2 linked regions of the Azospirillum brasilense genome follow. The protein of the gene in region 2 binds, or shares a complex with, the protein of the main gene of each other region. Links are inferred from orthologs where the notes say so. Each region holds a gene or a part of one and is shown on either strand. Other genes may lie near its edges.

Region 1 (5,265 bases), 300 kb from region 2 along the record:
TGGATCTGAGTATGGGGCATGCACACCTCCCGTATGGCGTCTTCCCGAGTGGGCATCGGCCGGAACGCCGGGTGGCCTGGGTGGGCCGGGTGGGACGCTGTGGCCGGAATCACCGGCGGCGCGCATGGCCCTGACAGGGTGCCGGACTGGTCCGGTGCTTTAAAAACAGTGCCTTTTCAAGGTTATGGTCCACCCGTGGCGGGGGACGTGTCGATGGAAAAAAGGGGCGGCATGACGTCACGCCGCCCCCGCTGGGGTGTCCTTCCTCAGGGCGGTCCGTCGGCGTAGGGTGCCAGGGCCGCCGCGACCACCCGGTGGACGGGCGTCGGCACCCCCAGCTCCGAGCCGAGCTGCACCACCGCCCCGGACAGCCAGGGCAGCTCCAGCCGCCCGCCCCGCGTCAGGTCGTTCAGCATGGAGGAGGTCATGGCGGGCGGCAGGCCGTCGAGCAGCGCCTCGACGCGGGCGACGATGCCGGTGCCCAGATCGATGTCGCGGGCGCGGGCCAGCCGGGCGACCTCCGCCACCGCGTCGAGGAACAGGGCGCGGCTTTCCGGAACGCGGCGGATCACCCCGGCGGGCTGGCGGGTCAGCGCGGTGACCCCGCTGAAGGGCGCCAGGAAGGCGAACTTCTCCCACTGCGCGCGCAGGATCGCCGCGGACAGCACCGCCTCGAACCCGGCCGCCTCGGCCAGAGCGTGGAAGGCGGTCAGCCGGGGCGAGGGGCGCCCGTCCAGTTCCCCGTAGGTCAGGCGGGCCAGCGTCCCGGTGTGGCGGATCACGCCGGGGGCGGCGATGGTGGCGCCGATGTGGGCGACGCCGCCCGCCACATGCTCCCGCCCGAGGAGCTGGCACAGCGTGTCCATCCCGGTGACGCCGTTCTGCACGGTGACGACCACGGTGCCCGGCTTCACCAGGGGGCGGCAGGCCTCCGCGGCGCGGTCGGTGTCCCACAGCTTGACGGCGAACAGCACGAGGTCGACCGGCCCGACCTCCGCCGGGTCGTCGGTCGCGCGGACGTCGGTCAGATGCAGGGGGGCGGCCTCGCTCTTGATGCGCAGGCCTCCGCGGCGGATGGCTTCCAGATGCCGGCCGCGGGCGATGAAATGCACCTCGGCTCCGTGGGTCGCCGCGAGGCGCGCGCCGAAATAGCCGCCGACCGCGCCCGCCCCCATGATTGCGATGCGCATGCGATGCTCCTCCCAAATACGGTCCGGGCCGGCGCGCACCGTTGGATGGGGCCGAGGGATCGGCAGAGGCCGGGCGTGCCTTCGTGGTGCCGGACGCTGGGGACAGTGTGGCCCGCGCGGAACTTTGCGGCAATAGGCCGCAGGATTGGCGGATTGCCGGAGGCCGACTTTCTTTCGACAGTGGGCGAACCGATCGGCGCCCTTTTCCGCATGACGTTCCCGCATTGGCCGGTCCGGGGGATTTGCCATGAGCGCCTTCGTCCGAGTGCCGCCGCTCCGCGTCCTACGGGGCTTGCTGACCGCCCTTCTGATCGTAGCGCTCCACCCCGCGGGTGCCCACGCCCAGCCCGGTGATCCGGAGCGGGAGCAGGTCCGCGCCGTTGCGCTGAAGGCGGCGGAGCTGATCGCCGCCCGGGGGCTGGAGGCCGCGGCGGCGGCGTTCAACCGCGACGGGGAGTTCAAGCACGGGGCGCTCTACGTCACGGTCATCGACTTCGCCGGGGTGTGGAAGGTCTATCCGCCGCGGCCCGCCGGGGTCGGGGTCAGCGTGATCAACGTGAAGGACCCGGACGGCCGCGACATCGTCCGCGACATCCTGTCGGTGGCGCGGGACGCGGGCGAGGGCTGGGTGGAATACCGCTGGCTGAACCCGGCCAGCGACCGGATCGAGCCGAAAACCACCTTCGTGAAACGGGTGCCGGGCCAGGATCTGGTCGCCTATGTCGGGCTGTACCATTGACGCCGTGGGGCCGCGCGTTCGGGGCGCTCGATACCGATGCCCGATCCCGATGCTTGATACGGATGCTGTTGCGGCGCACATCTTGACCCGCACCGGGTGCGCCCAAGCTTGTCGGGGTGGCCTTCACGGCATGCCGGGGCATGCGGGTTGCGCAGGGCTGCTTTTTAGAAAGTTTCTAAAGTAGGGTCTTTACCCGGGGCGCAGCGGGGCGTAGCCTCGATTGCAGCCAAGAATGGAAGACAACCCCTCGGAGGATTGAGAAACCATGCAGATCGACATCGGGATCGCGGAAGCCGACCGCAAGGCCATTGCCGAAGGCCTGAACAACGTGCTTGCCGACACCTTCGCCCTGTACCTGAAGACGCACTCCTTCCACTGGAACGTCACAGGGCCGATGTTCAACACGCTCCACACCATGTTCATGACCCAGTACACGGAGCTGTGGACCGCCCTGGACGAGGTGGCGGAGCGCATCCGCGCCCTCGGCTATCCGGCGCCGGGCAGCTTCTCGCAGTTCACCAAGCTCGCCTCGATCAAGGAGGAGCAGGGCGTTCCGAACGCCCAGGAGATGCTGCGCCAGCTCGTCGAGGGACATGAGGCCGTCGCCCGCACCGCCCGGAAGGTCTTCCCGACCGCCGAGGAGGCCAACGACCAGCCGACCGCCGACCTGCTGACCCAGCGCCTGCAGATCCACGAGAAGACCGCCTGGATGCTGCGCTCCATGCTGGAGTAGTCGGCGCTGAACAGCAGTTTGCGATTTGATGGGGCGCCGTCCTTCGGGGCGGCGCCCCGTCCTTTTGGGGCCAGACAATACAACAGGGGGCGAAACAAGAGGGTGGCGGCACGCGTTCTTAAGGGATGTCCTATGGACGCGGGAGAGGGCGCCATGACCTCCTACAATTTCGACCGGACGCGGGGAGCGGACCGCGAGGCGACGGGCGCGCAGGACGCGCTGCTGCTGGCCGCAAGGCTTCTGATCGGAGCGATCTTCGTGGAAAGCGGCTTCGGCAAGCTGATGAATCTCGGCGGCTTCGCTGAAAGTCTGGGCGGGCAGGGGCTGCCGATGCCGATGCTGCTGGCCGCGCTGGGCGGTGCGGTGGAGTGCTTCGGCGGGCTGGCCGTGGTGCTGGGAGCCTGGACGCGGCTGGCCGCCGCGGCGTTGGTCCTCTTCACCATCATGGCGACGCTGATCGCTCACCGCTACTGGACCTACCCGCCGGAGGCCCAGGGGATGCAGCGCATCCAGTTCATGAAGAACCTCGCCATCATCGGCGGCTTCCTCGCGCTGATCGCCTCCGGGGCCGGGCGGTTCAGCGTCGATGGGATGATGCATCGGCGGTAAGAGGGGACCGGTCGCCCGGCCCCGCCAACAGTTTACCAATTGCCCGCCGGGCTCGGCTCGCCCTCGTGGTGGGCCAGCCAGCGCTCGGCCTCCAGGGCGGCCATGCAGCCCATCCCGGCGGCGGTGACGGCCTGCCGGTAGATCTTGTCCTTCACGTCGCCCGCGGCGAAGACGCCCGGCACGTTGGTGGCCGTCGAGTCGGGGGCGGTGACGATGTAGCCCTCGGAGTCGGTCTCCACCTTGCCCTGGAAGACGGCGGTGGCCGGGACATGGCCGATGGCGACGAAGACGCCGGCCACCGGGATCACCCGCTCCTCGCCCGACTTCACGTTCTTCACGCGCACGCCGGTGACGCCGCGCGGGTTGCCCAGCGAGCCGTCGCCCTCGCCGACGATCTCCTCGACGACGCTGTCCCAGACCACCTCGATCTTGGGGTTGCGGAACAACCGGTCCTGCATGATCCGTTCGGCGCGGAAGCTGTCGCGGCGGTGGATGACCGTCACCTTGGAGGCGTGGTTGGTGAGGTACAGCGCCTCCTCCACCGCGGAGTTGCCGCCGCCGATCACCGCGATCTCCTTGCCGCGGAAGAAGAAGCCGTCGCAGGTGGCGCAGGCCGACACGCCGAAGCCGCGGTAGATCTCCTCGCTGGAGATGCCCAGCCAGCGGGCCTGCGCGCCGGTCGCGATGATGACGCTGTCGGCGGTGTAGGTGTCGCCCGAGTCGCCCTTGCAGACGAAGGGGCGCTGGCTGAAGTCGACGTCGGTGATCAGGTCGAAGACCATCTTGGTCCCGACATGCTCCGCCTGCTTCTGCATCTGCTCCATCAGCCACGGCCCCTGGATGGGGTCGGCGAAGCCGGGATAATTCTCGACGTCGGTGGTGATCATGAGCTGGCCGCCCGGCTGCATGCCCTGCACCATCAGCGGCTGCAGGTTGGCGCGCGCCGCGTAGATGGCCGCGGTGTAGCCGGCAGGACCGGCGCCGATGATGAGAACCTTGGTGTGGTGGGTGCTGGGCATCGCTCTGTCCGTCACGATCTGATCTGACGCGGACCATAGGGCCGCGCCGAACATATGGTCCAGTTCCGGCGCGCTGTCATCGGAAAGCCTGCCATGCCGGCCCATCATGGGGACGATGTTTCACCCCGACCGCCCGGGGAATGCCCCTCAATAGTGGGCCGGCGCGGCGCCCTTGCGGTTCTTCAGCCAAGCGCCGACGCGGTGGCGCCACTGCTCGTGCCAGATGTAGACGCTGTTCCGGACCCAGTTCATCTGCACGGCGCGGCGCCGGCCCTCGAAGGAATGGTGCCCGTGCCAGGAGGTGTCGGAGCGGCGGAAGCACAGCAGCGTGCCCTCGTCCGGCGGCACCTCGGCGGCGTAATCCTCCATGTTCGGGCTGCGCAGCACGCGCAGGCGTCCGCCCGACGCCTCCCAGGGCGGATTCATGTAGATCAGGACGGTGACGATCTTGCTGGCCGAATCGGGGTGGATCTTGCCGTCGGTCGCCCGGCACATGCCGCGGGCGGTGAACATGGTCGGGTAGCGCGACAGGTCCAGCCCGAACTTCTCCGAAAAGGCCTGGCAGACCGCCTCGCCGCGCAGCTCCCCGATCAGGGCGTCGAAGGCCGGCCCCTGCGGGAAGACGCCCAGGGGGATGGAGCCGGGCTTGTCCACCTTGGGGTAGTCGCGGTGCAGGGCCTCCAGATGCTCCCGCTTCACGAAGCTGGGGACGCAGAGGAAATCGAACGGCTCGTGCTGCAGCGGGGTGGCGCGGAAGCGGTCCAGATCCAGCAGGGAGGTGGGCATGGACATGGGGCGGTCTCCAGACGGCAGCAATTCAGGCCACGGGCGTGTCGGGGAAGGCCAGCTCGTGGCGCGCGCGCCATTCCGGGCCGACATAGTTCACGATGATCGACTTGCGCACGCCGCGGATCGGGCGCGGGGCGAAGCCATGCCACGTGTTCGTTCCGGGAACGAAGACCAATCCCCTGTTGA
Region 2 (7,290 bases):
ACGATTCCGCGGGAACTCCTGGCCCCCATCGCCAATCTGTCGATCCATGTCGAGGATTTCCCCGACGAGGAGACCGAACGCGAGATGGAGCTGGAGAGCCCCTTCGACCTGCTCGGCCTCTATCGGGGCGTCGATATGACGCGGCAGAGCGTCGCCGACCTGCGCAGCGGGCCGGACATGATCTTCCTCTACCGCCGCCCGATCCTGGACTACTGGTGCGAGACGGGCGAGGACCTGTTCGCCATCGTCCGCCACGTCCTGATCCACGAGATCGGCCACCATTTCGGCCTGTCGGACGAGGACATGGAGCGCATCGAGGCCATGGAGGGGTGAGTCACCCGTCCAGAGCCTCGTCCACGCGGCGGCGCAGGGCAGGCACCAGCTCCGCGTCGAACCAGGGGTTCTTCTTCAGCCACGCGGTGTTGCGCCAGCTCGGGTGGGGCAGGGGCAGGAACTCCGGCAGGTAATCCCGCCACGCCGCCACCGTGTCGGTCATCGTGCGTCGGCGGCGGTTTCCCAGATAGTGGGCCTGCGCGTAGCTGCCGACCAGCAGGGTCAGCCGCACCCCGGTCAGGGCGGCGCGCAGAGGCGGGTGCCAGAGCGGCGCGCATTCCGGGCGCGGCGGGTAGTCGCCGCCCTTCGGCGCCGTGCCGGGGTAGCAGAGCCCCATGGGGACGATGGCGATCCGGCTCTCGTCGTAGAAGGCGTCACGGTCCATGGCCAGCCACTGGCGCAGCCGGTCGCCGGACGGGTCGTTCCAGGGAATGCCGCTGGCGTGCACCCGCGCGCCCGGCGCCTGCCCGACGATCAGCAGGCGGGCGGACGGGCTGCCGCGCAGCACCGGGCGGCAGCCGTGCGGCAACACTCCCGCGCACAGCCGGCAGGCGCGGGCCTGCTCGAACAGTTCCTTCAGGTCACCAGTCACCTTCAGGTCACCAGTCAAAGGCTCAGCAGCTCGGTCACGAAGGCCGGGACCAGCTCGGTCGCCGGGCCGTTGACGGAGTCCGCGAACAGGCTGGCGCCCGCCGACGGCTCCAGGTTCAGCTCCACCGTCAGGGCGCCGGCGTTGCGCGCCTCGGCCACGAAGCCGGCGGCGGGGTAGACGTTGCCGGAGGTGCCGATGGAGACGAACAGGTCACAGGCGCCCAGCGCGCGGTAGATCCGCTCCATCTGGTAGGGCATCTCGCCGAACCACACCACGTCGGGGCGCATGCCGCCCTTGCGGGTGCAGGACGGGCAGACGTCCTCCACCGACAGGTCGCCGGTCCAGTTTTCCACCTTGTTGTGGCAATGGCGGCAGAAGACGGCGTTCAGCTCCCCATGCATGTGGATCAGCGTTTGCGACCCGCCGCGCTCGTGCAAATCGTCGATGTTCTGGGTGACCAGCAGCAGGTCGCCTTTCCAGCGCCGCTCCAACTCGGCCAGCGCCCGATGGGCGGCGTTCGGCTGCACCGCGGGGTCGCGCAGGCCGCGCCGCCGGTCGTTGTAGAAGCGGTGCACCAGAACCGGGTCGCGGGCGAAGCCCTCCGGCGTGGCGACGTCCTCCAGATCGACCTTGGCCCAGATACCGTCGGCGCAGCGGAAGGTGTCCAGGCCGGATTCCTTGGAAATGCCGGCCCCGGTCAGGATGACGATGGAGTCGGTCGGCTTCAGATGATTGGCGATGGTCGTGATGGCGGCGGTCATATTGGCGATGGTCATGGCGCCCTGGCGGGTTCGGGGAACGGCTGCTAGATCTCGGACCGGGAAAGCAGAGAGGAGGAGGCCGGGATGGTCAAGGTCCTGTTCGTGTGCACGGGCAACATCTGTCGGTCGCCCACCGCGGAAGGTGTGTTCCGCGACCGGGTTCGGCAAGCCGGTTTGGCGGGCCGCATCGGCACCGATTCGGCGGGCACCCACAGCTATCATGTGGGAGAGGCGCCCGACCCGCGCAGCCAGCGCGCGGCCAAGGCTCGCGGGGTGGATCTGTCGGACCTGCGCGCCCGCAAGGTGACCGCGGCGGACTTCGTTGACTTCGACTACATCCTGGCGATGGACGGCGGGCATCTGGCGCAGTTGCGGCGCATGGCCCCGCCGGACAGCCGGGCGACGGTCGCCCTGTTCCTCGATTACGCCCCCGACGCACCGAAGCGCGAGGTGCCCGACCCCTATTACGGCGAGGGGCTGCATTTCACCGAGGTTCTGGACCTCTGCGAGGCCGGGGCCGAGGGGCTGTTGGAGGCGATCCGGCGGGACCGTCTGTAAACCGCGACCTTCACCGCCAGAGAGACTTCTGCGCCTCGGTGACGGCGTCGTAGCGGGTGATGCCGATGTCCCGCAGTTCATAGTCGGAGAGGGACAGCAGGGCGTCGCGCTGGCGGCGCTCCTCCCGGAAGCGGGCGATCCAGGCCAGCAGCGTGTGAAGGCGGTGTGCCGGTGACGGTGCGGTGCGGGGGAGGACGTGCAGGGTCATGGTGACCTCCGGGGGGTGCGATGGAAGCACCAGCATCGGGCTGTCCCCGCCGCTCCGGCAAACGGGACCTTTTCATCGTCGGGTGAGCGGATTTCACCCGAAGCGGGTCACCGCCCCTGAGCGAACTCCGCCCGCATCCAGGAGCGGAAGGCGGCGACCTCCGGGCGGCGCAGGCTGTCTTGGGCGGTGACCAGCCAATACGCGCTTTTCGCGCGCAGGCGCGGCCCCATCACCTCGACCAGCTGGCCGGACGCCAGCTCCGGGTCGATGGTCGGGCGCCGTCCGATGATGACGCCCAGCCCGCGCACCGCGGCGTCCACCGCCATATGGATCGCGTCCAGCCGCAACCCGCGCTTCAGCCCGTCGTCCAGCGCCGACGGCGGCAGGCCCGCCGCCTCGGCCCAGGCGGTCCAGTCCTCCGACACGTCGGCGACGTGGAGCAGCGGGACGGTGGCGAGGTCGGCGGGGCAGGCGATGCGCGCCGCCAGGGCGGGGGCGGCCACCGGGACGAGATCCTCCTCCATCAGCTTCAGCGCGGCCAGACCGGGCCAGTCGCCACGGCCCAGCCGGATGCCGGCGTCGATGCCGTCGCGGGGGAACTCGACCACCCGGTGGGCGGTGTCGAGCGCCACCGTGATCGCCGGGTGACGCTCCTGGAAGGCGGGAAGGCGGGGAATCAGCCAGCGCAGGGCGAAGGTCGGGGCGGCGCTGACCGACAGCCGCCCGTTGGGCTTGCGGCCCGGCACGCTTTCCGTCGCCAGCGCCAGCGACTGCAGCGCGTCGCGCACGCGGGGCAGATAGGCGTGGCCGGCGGGGGTCAGCGACAGGCTGCGGTTGCCGCGCAGGAACAGTTCCACCCCAAGCCAGTCCTCCAGCGTCTGGATGCCGTGGCTGACCGCGCTGGGGGTAAGATGCAGCTCTTCCGCCGCCGCCTTGAAGCTCTGGTGGCGGCCGGCGGCCTCGAACAGGCGCAGGGTGTTGAGGGGCGGCAGTCGGTAGGCCATGGTCCGCGCAGTCTCCGACAGGCCGCAAGGCCGCGCAAACAAAAAGCCCCGCCGGAGGGGCGGGGCTTTTCGATCGTCCGGGGACCGCTTGGCTCAGAGAGCCTCGTCGACCCACGTGAACAGGGCGGTCTTCGGCAGGGCGCCGATCTTGGTGGCGGCGACGTTGCCGTTCTTGAACAGCATCAGCGTCGGGATGCCGCGCACGCCGTACTTGGTCGGGGTGCCGGGGTTGTCGTCGATGTTCAGCTTGGCGACGGTGACCTTGCCGCCATACTCCTTGGCGAGGTCGTCGAGCGCGGGAGCAATCATCTTGCAGGGGCCGCACCACTCCGCCCAGAAATCGACCAGGACCGGACCGTCGGCCTTCAGCACGTCCTGCTCGAAGCTGTCGTCGGTGACCTTGATGGGATCGCTCATGTGACCTCTATGCCTGGGTTCAGGGGCACCGCCGCGCCGATTTTCCACCGGCGGCGGACCCATCCCTCATCGGTGGAATTTGGCAAAATGTATGACCGACCCCCCTCACCGGTCAAGCCGGGGCGCGAATGCGGTCTCGTCAACCCAATCCGCCGCCCCGTGCAACGCGGCCGGGGGTGAAAAGTTCCAAAGGCGGACTATCGCGCGCGCCTCACTCCGGAAGTTCCATCAGGGCCGGGGTGTCGGTCCACAGCAGGACGCAGCGCACGGCCTTGTCCGGGTAGATGGCGCGCAACGCCGCGCGGTAGGCCTCCATCTGGCGGACATAGACGGGCGGCACATCCTCCGCCCGGACGGGCGGCGGGCGGTTGGTCTTGTAGTCGACGATCCACACCGCGTCCTCCTCGATCACCAGCCGGTCGACCCGGCCCGACAGGGCGCGCCCGGTCACCAGACCGACCACCTCCACCTCGGCGCGGGAGTTGGGGCCGAACAGCCGGGCGAAGCGCGGATCGGTCAGGACGCGCATCGTTTCGGATGCGATTTCATCCTGGCGCTCCGCCGTCAGCTCATGCCCGGGGCGGGCGAGGTAGCGTCGGGCGGCAGCCTCCCGCGCGTCGGGCGGCAGGTCGGGCAGGGTCTGCATCAGCCGGTGGATCAGCAGGCCGCGCTTGAAGCGCGCCCCGTCGTCCTCGCCGAGCGGGGAGCGCATCGCCGGCTCGTCCCCGTCCGGACGGGAGGGGGTGAGGGGGCGCGACGGCTCCGGCTCCTCCGGGGCGGCGGCGGTCAGCCAGGGCGGGGCTTCCTGCGCCGCCAGCACGCGGCCGGCCCCGGCGCCGTCCGGCTTGGGCACGGCGGTCTGCGGGTCGGCCAGCCGCCAGCCCTCGCCGCTCCAGCCGTCCGGGCAGAGGGTGGAGAAGTCGAAGGGGTGCGGCACGCCGATCTCGCCCATCGCGGCCTCGACCAGCTTGTACCAGCAGGCCTCCGACGGCTCCTTCTTGCCCTGGTAGCCGCAGACGTACAGCCGGTCCTCGGCGCGGGTCAGGGCGACGTACAGCAGGCGCCTGTACTCCTGGTCGCGGCGGCGGTTGGCGCGGGCGCGCGCCTCGGCGCACAGCGCGTCCTCCTGCGAGCGGCGGGCGGCGAAGAGAGGGACGGTACAGCCCTCGTCGGGCCAGAGGATCGGCGGGCTCTGGGTCGGCGTGCCCAGCGTGTCGGGCAGGAAGACGATGGGCGCCTGGAGCCCTTTGGAGCCGTGCACCGTCATGATGCGTACGCGTCCGCCGCCCTGCTCCAGCTCGCGCTTGATCTCCGCCTCGCTGGCCGCCAGCCAAGCCAGGAAGTTCTGCAGCGAGGGCGGTTCGGTCTTCTCGAAGGCCAGGCATACGGCCAGGAATTCGTCCAGCGGGTCCTGGGCGTCGGGGCCGAGCCGCTTCAGGAGGGCGCGGCGGCCCGACCCGTCCGGATCGGCTGGGCAGGGGGCGGCCAGCAGCCCGGCAAACAGCTCGTAGGGCGCCAGAAAGTCGGTGCGGGCGAGCTGGCCGCCCAGATAGCGGCGGGCCGGGCGGTAGGCCGGGTCGTCCTCCGCCTTCGCCACCAGCGCCCGCCACAGCGTGCCGCGCCGCCCGTGGGCGAGGTCGAAGAGCTGGTCCTCGGTCAGGCCGATCAGCGGCCCCTTGAGGACGGTGGCCAGCGTCAGGTCGTCTTCCGGCAGCAGCAGGAACTCGCACAGCGCCATCAGGTCCATGACCGCCAGCTGCTCGGTCAGCACCATGCGGTCCACGCCGGCCACGGGAACGGCGCGGTCCTTCAGGGCGCGCACCAGCTCCGTCACGAAGGCGGTGCGGCGGCGGACCAGCACCATGACGTCGCCGGGCTGGATCGGCCGGCCGCGCGACTCGAGCGACTCGCCGCGCTGGGTCCAGTCGCGGATGGTGTCGGCGATGACCGCGGCCAGCCGGGCCGACGGCGAATCGGCGGCCTCGCGCTCCACCGGGGGCGCCCAGGCGGGCGGGTCGGCGGCCTCCGCCGGCTTCACCGGGGGCCACAGCTCGACCAGACCGGCATGGCCGCGGCGGAAGGCGCGGTGGCGGATCACCGGGTTCGTTTCGGACGCGACACCATCCTTGGCGCCGTCCAGCCGGAACACCGCATCCACGGTCTGCAGCACGGTGGCGGTGGAGCGGAAGGAGATGTCCAGTTCGACCGCGTGCCAGTCGCGCTCGGCCGCCTTGGCGCGGGTCTGGAAATGGCGGCGCATCCGGGCGAATTCGGCGGGATCGGCGCGCTGGAAGCTGAAGATCGACTGCTTTTCGTCGCCCACGGCGAAGACGGTGCGCGTCGTCTCGCCCCCGTCCCGGGCGCTGAGGCCGGCGAAGAACTCCTCGGCGATGGAGCCGACGACCTGCCATTGCTCCGGGTTGGTGTCCTGGGCTTCGTCGATCAGGATGTGGTCCAGCCCGCCGTCCAGCTTGAACAGCACCCAGGGCACGGCGGGCACGCCGTCCTTGCCGCGCAGCAGCGCGTTGGCCGACAGGATCAGGTCGTCGTAGTCGAGCAGCGCCTTGGCCTTCTTCTTCGCCTCGTAGGCGTGCAGAAGGGCCTCGGCCAGGGTCAGCAGGGCGGTGGTGGAGGCGGCGACACCGGCCGAGCGAACCCGTTTCATCAGCGAAACGAGCCGCTCCGCCTCACGCTCCAGCGCCGTCAGGGCGGCGGGGAAGGATGTGGCCGGCTTCTTGGTGATCAGGGTCTTGCGTGCACCGCCCTCCGCCGTCAAGAAATGGCGGGCGTAGATCTGGAAGGCGCGCACACGGTTTTCCGCGGCGTCGAGCCAGCTCTGGATGCCGACTCCGCGCTCCTCGTCGGTCTTGCTGCCGGTGGACAGCGCGCGGCAGGCGTCGCGCAGGCTCGTCCCGTCGAAGGCGTGGTCGGCGCAGGCCTCGCGCAGGATCGCCGCCTCGGTGATGCCGGGCGGCACGCCCAAAGCCTCGTGGACCGCGTCCACCGCGCCGTCCAGCCCGTGAAAGCTCTCGAACAGGCGCTGGATCCGCCCGCGCTCGCTGGCCAGCTCGGCCAGGATGTCGGCGAACTCCTCGGCGTTCAGCTCGGCGGTCAGGCGGGCCATCGCCTTGCCGAGCGGGCTGTCGGGGGCGGCGCGCCCGGCGTGCAGCACCTCGTCCCGCGCCTCGGTCAGCAGGCCGGCGGCGGTGCGCTCGTCCATCACCTCGAAATGCGGGGCGAGTCCGGCCTCCAGCGGGAAGCGGCGCAGCAGCGACTGGCAGAAGGCGTGGATGGTCTGGATCTTCATGCCGCCCGGACAATCCACCACCTGGGCGAACAGCCGCCGGGCGATGGTGCGGGTCTCCACGCTCGGCCGCTCGCCGCAGAGGTCGGCGAGCCGATCCTCCAGCCCCTCGT

What was found. Proteins that work in one complex are often made in the same cells at the same time.
Region 1: the proteins of trxA (region 2) and trxB are in contact, whole or in part, in a crystal structure (PDB 1F6M), measured with the Escherichia coli proteins. The link is inferred for Azospirillum brasilense from one-to-one orthologs.

What each region holds. Positions count from the first base shown.
Region 1 is NZ_CP059449.1:1,505,532-1,510,796, forward strand. What follows is about bases 2,298-5,265. They hold trxB (thioredoxin-disulfide reductase), read right to left. Parts: upstream 4,291-5,265; coding sequence 3,304-4,290; downstream 2,298-3,303. Other genes in these bases: H1Q64_RS07160 (Dps family protein), read left to right, coding at 2,298-2,662; H1Q64_RS07165 (DoxX family protein), read left to right, coding at 2,816-3,271; H1Q64_RS07175 (2OG-Fe(II) oxygenase), read right to left, coding at 4,438-5,082; H1Q64_RS07180 (2OG-Fe(II) oxygenase), read right to left, coding at 5,108-5,265. In the rest of the region: H1Q64_RS07145 (elongation factor G), read right to left, coding at 1-20; H1Q64_RS07150 (ketopantoate reductase family protein), read right to left, coding at 267-1,190; H1Q64_RS07155 (cache domain-containing protein), read left to right, coding at 1,438-1,929; more of H1Q64_RS07160, read left to right, coding at 2,195-2,297.
Region 2 is NZ_CP059449.1:1,200,839-1,208,128, forward strand. What follows is about bases 2,212-4,905. They hold trxA (thioredoxin TrxA), read right to left. Parts: upstream 3,874-4,905; coding sequence 3,550-3,873; downstream 2,212-3,549. Other genes in these bases: H1Q64_RS05755 (low molecular weight protein-tyrosine-phosphatase), read left to right, coding at 2,212-2,244; H1Q64_RS05760 (DUF1127 domain-containing protein), read right to left, coding at 2,255-2,452; gcvA (transcriptional regulator GcvA), read right to left, coding at 2,560-3,456; addA (double-strand break repair helicase AddA), read right to left, coding at 4,085-4,905. In the rest of the region: H1Q64_RS05740 (metallopeptidase family protein), read left to right, coding at 1-333; H1Q64_RS05745 (uracil-DNA glycosylase family protein), read right to left, coding at 335-925; cobB (Sir2 family NAD+-dependent deacetylase), read right to left, coding at 940-1,701; more of H1Q64_RS05755, read left to right, coding at 1,771-2,211; more of addA, read right to left, coding at 4,906-7,290. UniProt on the Escherichia coli protein: Participates in various redox reactions through the reversible oxidation of its active center dithiol to a disulfide and catalyzes dithiol-disulfide exchange reactions.